One region of the Micromonospora globosa genome, then DNA from elsewhere that is predicted to be linked to it. Evidence: riboswitches for the same ligand, from Rfam matches in the RefSeq annotation. Region 1 holds a riboswitch; the other holds the start of a gene.
The links. A riboswitch is a leader RNA that binds a small molecule or an ion and turns the genes downstream of it on or off. The one in region 1 is predicted to bind cyclic di-AMP.
Positions count from the first base shown of each region.

Region 2: it holds a riboswitch for cyclic di-AMP, as region 1 does, so the genes downstream of both, IF06_RS0114400 (C39 family peptidase) here and IF06_RS0121965 (transglycosylase family protein) in region 1, are expected to answer to the same signal.

Region 1 covers NZ_JNZR01000025.1:78,239-82,718, forward strand. The annotation lists gene IF06_RS0121955 (M4 family metallopeptidase) at 1-1,374, shown strand, start outside; gene IF06_RS0121960 (YbaB/EbfC family nucleoid-associated protein) at 1,472-1,921, opposite strand; gene IF06_RS0121965 (transglycosylase family protein) at 2,110-2,769, opposite strand; cyclic di-AMP (ydaO/yuaA leader) riboswitch at 2,768-2,939, opposite strand; gene IF06_RS0121970 (LLM class flavin-dependent oxidoreductase) at 3,085-4,480, shown strand, end outside.
Region 2 covers NZ_JNZR01000013.1:92,360-96,839, forward strand. The annotation lists gene IF06_RS0114395 (copper resistance CopC/CopD family protein) at 1-419, opposite strand, end outside; cyclic di-AMP (ydaO/yuaA leader) riboswitch at 1,414-1,554, shown strand; gene IF06_RS0114400 (C39 family peptidase) at 1,764-2,564, shown strand; gene IF06_RS34330 (zinc ribbon domain-containing protein) at 2,982-3,317, opposite strand; gene IF06_RS34335 (hypothetical protein) at 3,329-3,793, shown strand; gene IF06_RS0114410 (hypothetical protein) at 4,007-4,438, shown strand.

The DNA of each region.
Region 1 (4,480 bases):
ACCGTCACGAACCTGAGCTGCCAGGACGCGGCGAACAACACCACGTTCAGCGGCTCCGACGACGTCTGGGGCAACGGCACCGCCACCAACAAGGAGACCGGCTGCGTGGACGCGTTGTTCTCCGCGCAGACCGAGCACAAGATGCTCGCCCAGTGGCTGGGCCGCAACGGCGCCAACGGCAACGGCGGCTACTGGCCGATCCGGGTGGGCCTCAACGACCAGAACGCCTACTACGACGGCAGCCAGGTGCAGATCGGCAAGAACACCGCCGGTCAGTGGATCAGCTCGCTGGACGTGGTGGCGCACGAGATCGGCCACGGCATCGACGACAACACCCCCGGCGGCATCTCCGGCGGCGGCACGCAGGAGTTCGTGGCTGACACGTTCGGCGCGGCCACCGAGTGGTTCGCCAACGAGCCGTCCAGCTACGACGCGCCCGACTTCCTGGTCGGCGAGAAGATCAACCTGGTCGGCTCCGGCCCGATCCGCAACATGTACAACCCGTCGGCGCTCGGCGACCCGAACTGCTACTCCAGCAGCATCCCGTCGACCGAGGTGCACGCCGCGGCCGGCCCGGGCAACCACTGGTTCTACCTGCTCGCCAACGGCAGCAGCCCGACCAACGGGCAGCCGTCCAGCTCGACCTGCAACGGCAGCAGCGTGACCGGCCTGGGCATCCAGAAGGCCATGAAGATCATGTACAACGGCATGCTGCTGAAGACCTCGTCCTCGTCGTACCTGAAGTACCGCACCTGGACGCTGCAGGCGGCGAAGAACCTCTACCCGGGCAGCTGCGCGGAGTTCAACACGGTCAAGGCGGCCTGGGACGCGGTGAGCGTGCCGGCCCAGTCCGGTGACCCGACCTGCGCCGGCGGCACCCCGACGCCCACCCCGAGCACCACGACCACCCCGCCGTCGGGCGGCTGCTCCGGCAACAAGCTCGCCAACCCGGGCTTCGAGTCCGGCAACGTGAGCTGGAGCGCCTCGTCCGGCGTCATCACCACCGCCAGCGGCCAGGCCGCGCACGGCGGCTCGTACAAGGCGTGGCTGGACGGGTACGGCTCGTCGCACACCGACACGCTCAGCCAGTCGGTGACGATCCCGGCCGGCTGCCGGGCGACGTTGAGCTTCTGGCTGCACATCGACAGCGCGGAGTCGACCACCAGCACCGCGTACGACAAGCTCACCGTCAAGGCGGGCAGCACCACGCTGGCCACGTACTCCAACCTGAACAAGGCCACCGGCTACGTGCAGCGGTCCTTCGACATCTCGTCGCTCGCAGGCACCACGGCGACCATCTCGTTCAGCGGCGTGGAGGACAGCTCGTTGCAGACGTCCTTCGTCGTCGACGACACCGCGGTCACCCTGAGCTGACCGTGGCGTGCGCGGCCGGTCGTCGTCCTCCCGGCGGCCGGCCGCCTCGCCGTGTCCGGACCGGCGTCCCGCCGTGTCGGGCGGCCGTTTCGCCGTGTCAGGCCCGGCGCGCGCCCTGGGACGCGGTGCCGCGGTCGCGGTGGATCCGCGCGGCCGCCTCGTGCATCGCGCGGCCGAACAGCTCGGCCTGGTCGCCCATGCTGCCGAGCCGGGCGGCGAGCGCGTCGGCGTCGGCCCGCGCCGACGCGCTGACCCGGGCGTCCAGCTCGGACAGCGCGGCGTTGGCGGCGGTGACGAAGTGTCCGCAGAGGACGTCGAGGGGCTCGCCGGCCAGTTCCGGGTCGATCGTCACGGAATCCAGCCGGCCACCCTGGACGGCGACCGCGCGGACCCGGCCGCCGGCGGCCGTGCCCTCGGCGCGCAGCAGGTCGCCGGGCTCGCCGTCGGCGTGCGCCGAGGCCCGGGAGCGCATCGCGGTGAGCGCCTGCTGCGTGCGGGTCAGCAGCTCGTCGATGCTCGCGGCCGCCGAGAACGGGTCGTTGGTCATATCCGCGCTTTCTTCACGTCTTAGCCGAGCATCGTGACCCTAGCAACCGGCTCCGACGAATCGCGGTCACCACCGTTGCGGACCGTCTCCCGGACGCCGGGAGCAGGCCGGACACCGTCGACGCGGCGTGTCGCGGACGGGGCGAACGCCCGACCGGGTCGCCCCGGCCGGGCGTTCTCGGACCGCTGTCAGCGCAGCCGCAGCCGCTGACCGGGGAAGATCAGGCCGGGGTCGTCGCCGACCACTGCGCGGTTGCGCTCGTGCAGGGCGCGCCAGCCGCCGTCGACGCGCTGCGTCACGGCGATCTCCGACAGCGTGTCCCCACGCCGGACCAGGTACGTCCCGGCGCCGGACGACGGCTGCGGCGCCACCGTCGTCGTGGCGCGCTCGGGCGCGGCCCTGCGGGTGGCCGCCCGCTCCGGCGCGGCCTCGCGCGTGGCGGCCCGCTTCGGGGCCGCCTTTGTGGTGGCCCGCTCGGACCGGGTCGCCGCGCTCGCCGAGCCGCCCTTCTTGCCGCAGACCGGCCACGCGCCGATGCCCTGGCCGCGCCGCACCTTCTCCGCGACGGCGATCTGCTCGGACCGGCTGGCCAGGTCGGCGCGGGCGGCGTACTTCTTGCCGCCGTAGCCGTTCCAGGTGGCGCGGGAGAACTGGAGCCCGCCGTAGTAGCCGTTACCGGTGTTGATCTTCCAGTTGCCGCCCGACTCGCAGCGCGCGACCGCGTCCCAGTTGACGCCTGCGCTGGCCGGAGCGGCCGGGCCGAACAGGGTCGCGGCGCCGACGGCGGCGCCGGCCAGGACCGCTCCGAGGGCGGTACGGCGGCTTCGGGCTGAGTATTCAGTTGCCATGTGGATTCCTCCACGCCGACGAGGTGAGCTGTCGGGTTCGGGCCGAGGAGCCCGGCCGCCGGTGGCGGCTTCACCCCGAGGTGACGATGCACCGTGGAACGTGTGGTTCCCCCGCTCCCGCGCGAGGTCCGGTTACCGGGGACGGCGGCGGGATTTGGCGTTTCCGGCCCGTGGTGTCCGCGTCTGCGAACGAAACCGACGCTAGGAGCGATTTGCGACGATCGTCCACTTCTTGTGACGCTCTTCACCCGGCCGGGCTACCGGCGGCGGCGCTACGGTGGCAGGGCCAGGCAAGATCACGGGAGGGCTTGACGGATGACCGATCACGGACACGAGCTGACCTTCGGCGGCTTCATCACCCCCGCCGCCGGGCAGCCCGACCAGGTCGTGGCGCTGGCCCGGCTGTGCGAGCAGGTCGGGCTGGACCTGGTCACGTTCCAGGACCATCCCTACCAGCCGGGCTTCCTGGACACCTGGACGCTGATGTCCTACGTGGCCGCGGCGACCGAACGCATCCGCCTGGCCGGAAACGTCCTCAACCTGCCGTTGCGCCAGCCGGTGGTGCTGGCCCGCAGCGTCGCCAGCCTGGACCTGCTCACCGGCGGCCGGGTCGAGCTGGGACTCGGCGCGGGCGCGTTCTGGGACGCGATCGAGGCGGCGGGCGGGCGGCGCCTGTCCCCCGGCGCCGCCGTCGACGCCCTCGACGAGGCGATCCGGGTGATCCGCGAGGTCTGGGACACCGGCAGCCGCGGCATGATCCGTGTCGACGGCGAGCACTACCGGGTGGTCGGCGCCAAGCGCGGCCCGGCGCCCGCGCATCCGGTCGGCATCTGGGTCGGCGCGTACAAGCCGCGCATGCTGCGCCTGGTCGGCCGCGCCGCGGACGGCTGGCTGCCGTCCCTGTCGTACCTGCCGAAGGGCCCCGACGAGCTGCCCGCCCTGAACGCGCTCGTGGACGAGGGCGCCCGGGCCGCCGGGCGCGACCCGGGCGCGATCCGCCGCATGCTCAACGTGACCGGCACGTTCGCCCGCTCGTCGGCCGGCTTTCTGGCCGGGCCGCCGGAGCAGTGGGTGGAGGAGCTGGCCGGGCTCACCCTGGAGCACGGCATCACCACGTTCATCCTCGGCAGCGACGAGCCGCGCGCGATCCAGATCTTCGGCCAGGAGGTGGCGCCCGCGGTCCGGGAGCTGGTCGCCGCCGAGCGCGCCACGCCCGCCGGCGGCGCCCGGGAGGCCGCCGACGAGCCGACCACCGCCGGCGGCCCGAGCACGCTCGGCGTCACCCCCACCCCCGACCCGGGGGTACGCCTGAGCGCACGCCGCCCGTGGGACGAGTCCACCCGCCCGAGCGCCCCGCCGCCGCCGGCCGGACAGGTCTACCCGGCCCGGGGACAGGCCGCCGGGCAGCACCTGGTGGACGTGCACGACCATCTGCGCCAGGAACTGGCCCAGGTGCGCGACCTGCTGGAACAGGTCAAGCAGGGCTCGGTCTCGCCGGGCCGGGCGCGGGCGGCGCTCAACGAGATGACCATGCGGCAGAACAACTGGACGCTCGGGGCGTACTGCGCGGCCTACTGCACGATGGTCACCCAGCACCACGGGCTGGAGGACGCCTCGGTCTTCCCGCACCTGCGCCGCTCAGAGGCCGGGCTGGCCGCGGTGCTGGACCGCCTCGAGGAGGAGCACGTGGTGATCCACGGGGTGGTGGAGA
Region 2 (4,480 bases), on a different contig from region 1:
CCGGCATGTCCGTGCGGGCTGGCTGTTGCCTGGGGTTTAGCGGCCGTTCCGGGCGTCGGGGGAGGCGAGGCCACCGTAAACGTGATGACACCCGTCAGGGGGTGGGCGTCCGGGGCCGCGACGCTCCATCGCAGCTTGAACGTGCCGGTGGTCAGGCGAGCGGTCGGGTGGACCAGCCACGTTCGGCCTCCGTCGGGCGTGTGGCTGGCGGCCGGTAGGCCGATGCCGTTGCCGTCGGAAAGCTTGAATCCCGCTCCTGTGGGCGTGCCGGCGGCGCTGAGCGTCAGCCGGATCTCCTGGACGGCGCCGTCGATCCGCGCGCCGTCGGCCGGAACGGCCCGGAGCAGCTTGAAATGTGCGGCCGCAGGGGAAGCGAACCCGAGGGCCACGATGAGGGCGGGAAACAGCGCCAGCCACACCCGAATTGCCCAGCGCGCGGCGCGACGTGCTGGCGACTGAGGACATGCGAGACCCGGCGATGCAGCAAGCAAGGTCAGGCCGCCCGGCGACGCCGCTGGAAAGGCACTGTTGATCCTTCCGCCAAGGAGGCGCGGGCCGGTGCCCACACATCGCTCCCACGTGGTGCGGTCGCCATCCTAGGTCAACTACTACCCGCCCTTAGTAGGGGCGGGTCAGCTTCGACGATCCAGAAAGTCAGGTTGGGGGAGAGCGCCAGCATGGTGGCATCGCCGACTCGCAACGGCGACGGACTGCGCCGGGAGTGGTGCGAGGCATTGCCGCGGTCCCGGTCGGCCGTGGTCGGGTCGCTCTGTGGCCCCGCGGTGACGGATTTTGAAGCGGGCCACCGCGATCAGCGCGACGATCATGCTCTCGTACGCGGTTCCCACTTGCTTCGCGCGGCGCGCGCCCAACCGTCGGCAGGGCGGCGATCCGGCCTTACGCCGCCCGCCGGGATTGGGTTGATTTTCGTCGAAGCCACGTCGACATTCGAACGTCGAGCTACCCGCGGTCTGCGCGGGCTGACTGCCGGGTGTCACGAGCGCCGCCAACTTCATCTCCATGAACGCCTGTGCGGTAACGGGGAGCTCGCACTGACTTGTGTCTGCGCGCGGCCTCGGCCCGTACCACCACTACCGCCGCTGCTGCCGGCCCGGGTTTGCTGAATTGTGACTGAAATTGGTGTGGGGCTACGTACGGCCGCCCAGGAAACGGCCATTCGGGTGAGTATGCGGCGATCGGCCAAGCAATTGAGCGCCAACAGCATTCCGATGTCCGGTTACGTCCCGAGGGTTCCGCTATAACTGCTCGTCCCATTGAGTGGCATGAGTAACTGGAGGTTCCGATCAGAGTAGCGATGTTCGAGGCTTATGCAGGTGGGAGCCCTTGGCATACGACGTACCCACCGGTAATGTCGGCGCGTCCGGTGCGGTTTCCGATCGCAAGTGGCGACGCCGCTCCGACCCGCCTAATCGTGATCTCATGAACCGGGGACCCAGGCAACACCGGGGTGAATCCGCGAGCCACGGCCCGCGGTAGGGCGTACTTCCCGCCCGAATCCGTCAGCTAACCCGGTAGGCGGCCACGGAAGGAGTGCCAGCCTCGTGCGAAACACCTCCCGATACTCCCCACGCCTCCACGGCATCGCGGTGCCGACACTCGCCTGACTGTGAGTCCCGGCAACTGCCCCCCAGCCCGGCCCACCGGGCGCTCCCCATCCCCGCGGCACCCCGCCCAGTCACAACGTGCGTGAGTTCCTCCGCGCGTCGGGCCGGCCTGTGCCGCTCCAGCCCGTGGAGGAACACATGAAGCACCACATGAAGCGTCAGCTGCGGCGTCTTGTGACCGAGCGCCCGTACAAGATCATCGCCGGCTCCGCCGCGGCGCTCGTGCTCGCCAGCGGCGTCGGCACGGCGCTGGCCGCCACCGATCACAACGCGCCCGTCCGCCAGGGGAACACCGCCGCCGGGCTGGCTCCGCGGCTCGGTGATGTCGCCACCCGCGGCGAGGCTCGCGTCGCCGCCGAGCCGTCGCCGTCAGCGAAGGACAGGGCCACGACCGACCCGGACGTGACCAAGAAGGCGAGGCCGAAGCCTCCGTCGACCAAGGTCCTCGACCACACCTACGAGGCGCAGACTGCCTACTGGAACTGCGGCCCGGCCGCTGTGCGCAACGCGCTCAGCGCGAGCGGCGTCGAGACCACCCAGGACGCGATGGTCGCCCCGCTGAACGCTGGCGAGAACGGCACCAACTCGGCGGAGGACACCACTCGCGGGCTCAACCAGATGGTCAAGGGCAACCCGTACCGGACGCACATGATCCCGGGCCAGGCCGCGACGCCGGCGCAGATCGACCAGCTCCAGGCCGACGTGGTCACCGCCATCACCGACGGCCGTGCCGTGGTCGCCAACACCGTCGGCTCCGCGACCGATACAGACGGCGGCTGGCACTCCTTCCCCGGCGGCCACTACATCGCCGTGGTCGGATATAAGGACGACGGCCGGACGGTGCGGATCGCCGACTCCGCCGACCCGAACATGGCCGCCTACTGGATGACCACCATCGACCTGGCGAACTGGATGGCCACCCGCGGCTACTCCGCCTGATCCCATCTCCGGCCCTCGGGCACCGGCTCGTTCGAGCCGGTGCCCGTCGCCTTTCGGTTCGCGCCCAGTAGCAGGCAGGACGGCACGTCGTGCGCCCTCTGGTATGGCTCAGCCGATCATCTTGTGCGGTCAGGTTAGGTGCCGCCCGACGCGGCGGGCAGGGGCGAACACGTACAGGTCCAGCATGCCGGGTGGGTTGGCCAGGCCGGGGCCGCCGGCGCGAAATCCGAACCAGCCCCTCTGTGGACTTTGGTGCGTCACCGATAACGGCATGACGCCGACACGGGAAACTCCATAGTGCCGCTCGCTGCTATAGGATTACGGCATGAGCACCCATGCTGAGCATGGGTGCCGTGACTTTGTGTCCGAATCCCTCGGACACAACATCTCCACATATTGATCATGGGTTGAACGGGCTCACTTGCCTGAGGCTCCTGTGGTCGGTGTACATCGTTCCTGATCGCAGATGATGCTGATCTTGTTTCTGTGCAGGAGCGCGGCCAGGTCATGCGGGTTCTGGGCGTCGCTGGCGAGGCCGGGATGTCCCATCAGTCGCGCGATGATGTGGTCTTCCCTGAGGTAGAGCATCTTGCGTCGGCCGTTGGTGGGCTGTTGGGTGCTGGTGTGGCCTTGGCGGCATCGGTAGCCCGGACGCTGGTTGATCCAGTGGGATTCCAGTCTTCGGCCGCATGGTGCGCAGCGCAGCAGGCCGGTGAACAGGTAGCGGCGGGCAGTCCCGTCGTGGCTGGCCACAACTGCACACCGTGCTGTTCGAGCAGGGGTGCCAGGTGCTGCAGCTGGTTGGCGGAGAATGCTCGTTCGTATTCGCCGACCACGATCGCGTCGAACCCACGGTGCGGATCGGGGAGCGCGGCCAGCAGCGCGGCGGCCTGCGGACGCTGCCGCCAGCCGCGGCGGCGCGAGCAGCCGGCATCGAAGTACTCGGCGACGATCAGCCCGTGACCGGCGACGAGTTCGCTGGCGCAGTCCCGCTGCCAGTGCCGGGACGTCACCCGGTCTTGATGCTCGATGGTCGACATCCGGCCGTAGAACGCAAACCGCAGACCACCCTGCCGCCGGACGCGCGGCTGCGCGCCGGCGTGCGGCTGGCTGTTGAGCCATCGGGTCATGGGATCCGCGGGATCGTCACTCTGGTGGTCCGACACGCCAACATTTCTACGAAGGATCTTCATGGTCGAGTCGGACAAAAAGTCCGCTGCGCTGGATGAAGGGCTGTCGGGCCGGAGCCGGTGGTAGCCGCCCGAACAAGGCGGTCCAGCTACGACCGCCCGATGCAGGCCGCGCCGACGAGTGGCCCACGGGACTTTCGAACGCGACGTGGTGACGCAGTGGTTCGCCGACCTTGAGATAAGCATCCGGGGCAGGACGGGAACCCGCACCCGCACGACGGCTGCGGCCGTGGAGTGTCGTAGTCTGCGCTGGTGACGTGGGACGGTCCGGCTGGTGCGATGCGCGGCTACCGCGCTGTCGCGGTGGCGGTCGTCGTCGCTGCGGTTCTGGTCCTGCACGCGCTGCAGTGCGCTAGGGGTCTGGACACTGCGACACCTTCGGCGGCTGCCAGTTCCACGACCTCCCTCGCTTCCTACGACGCGTCTGCGGCCCTGAACAGCCTCGCTGATGCCCTCGCCTCCGCCGATCCGGAGGCGACTGACGGGCATCATGCGCCGGCAGATGGCGGGAGCGTGGCCGTGACGGCCTGCCTGCTGTTGCTGGTGATCGGCGGCGCTGTCGTACTGGGGGCATTCCAGCGCTGGGTCCGCCGGCTACCTGTTGGCCGGGGGCTGCGTCACCGGCCGGTGAGCCGGCCTGTGACGGTCCGGCTGCTGTCACTGTTGTGCGTGTCGCGGGTGTAGAACCGGTTTGCGGTTGTGAGCCCGTGGCGGTCCACGCGTCCT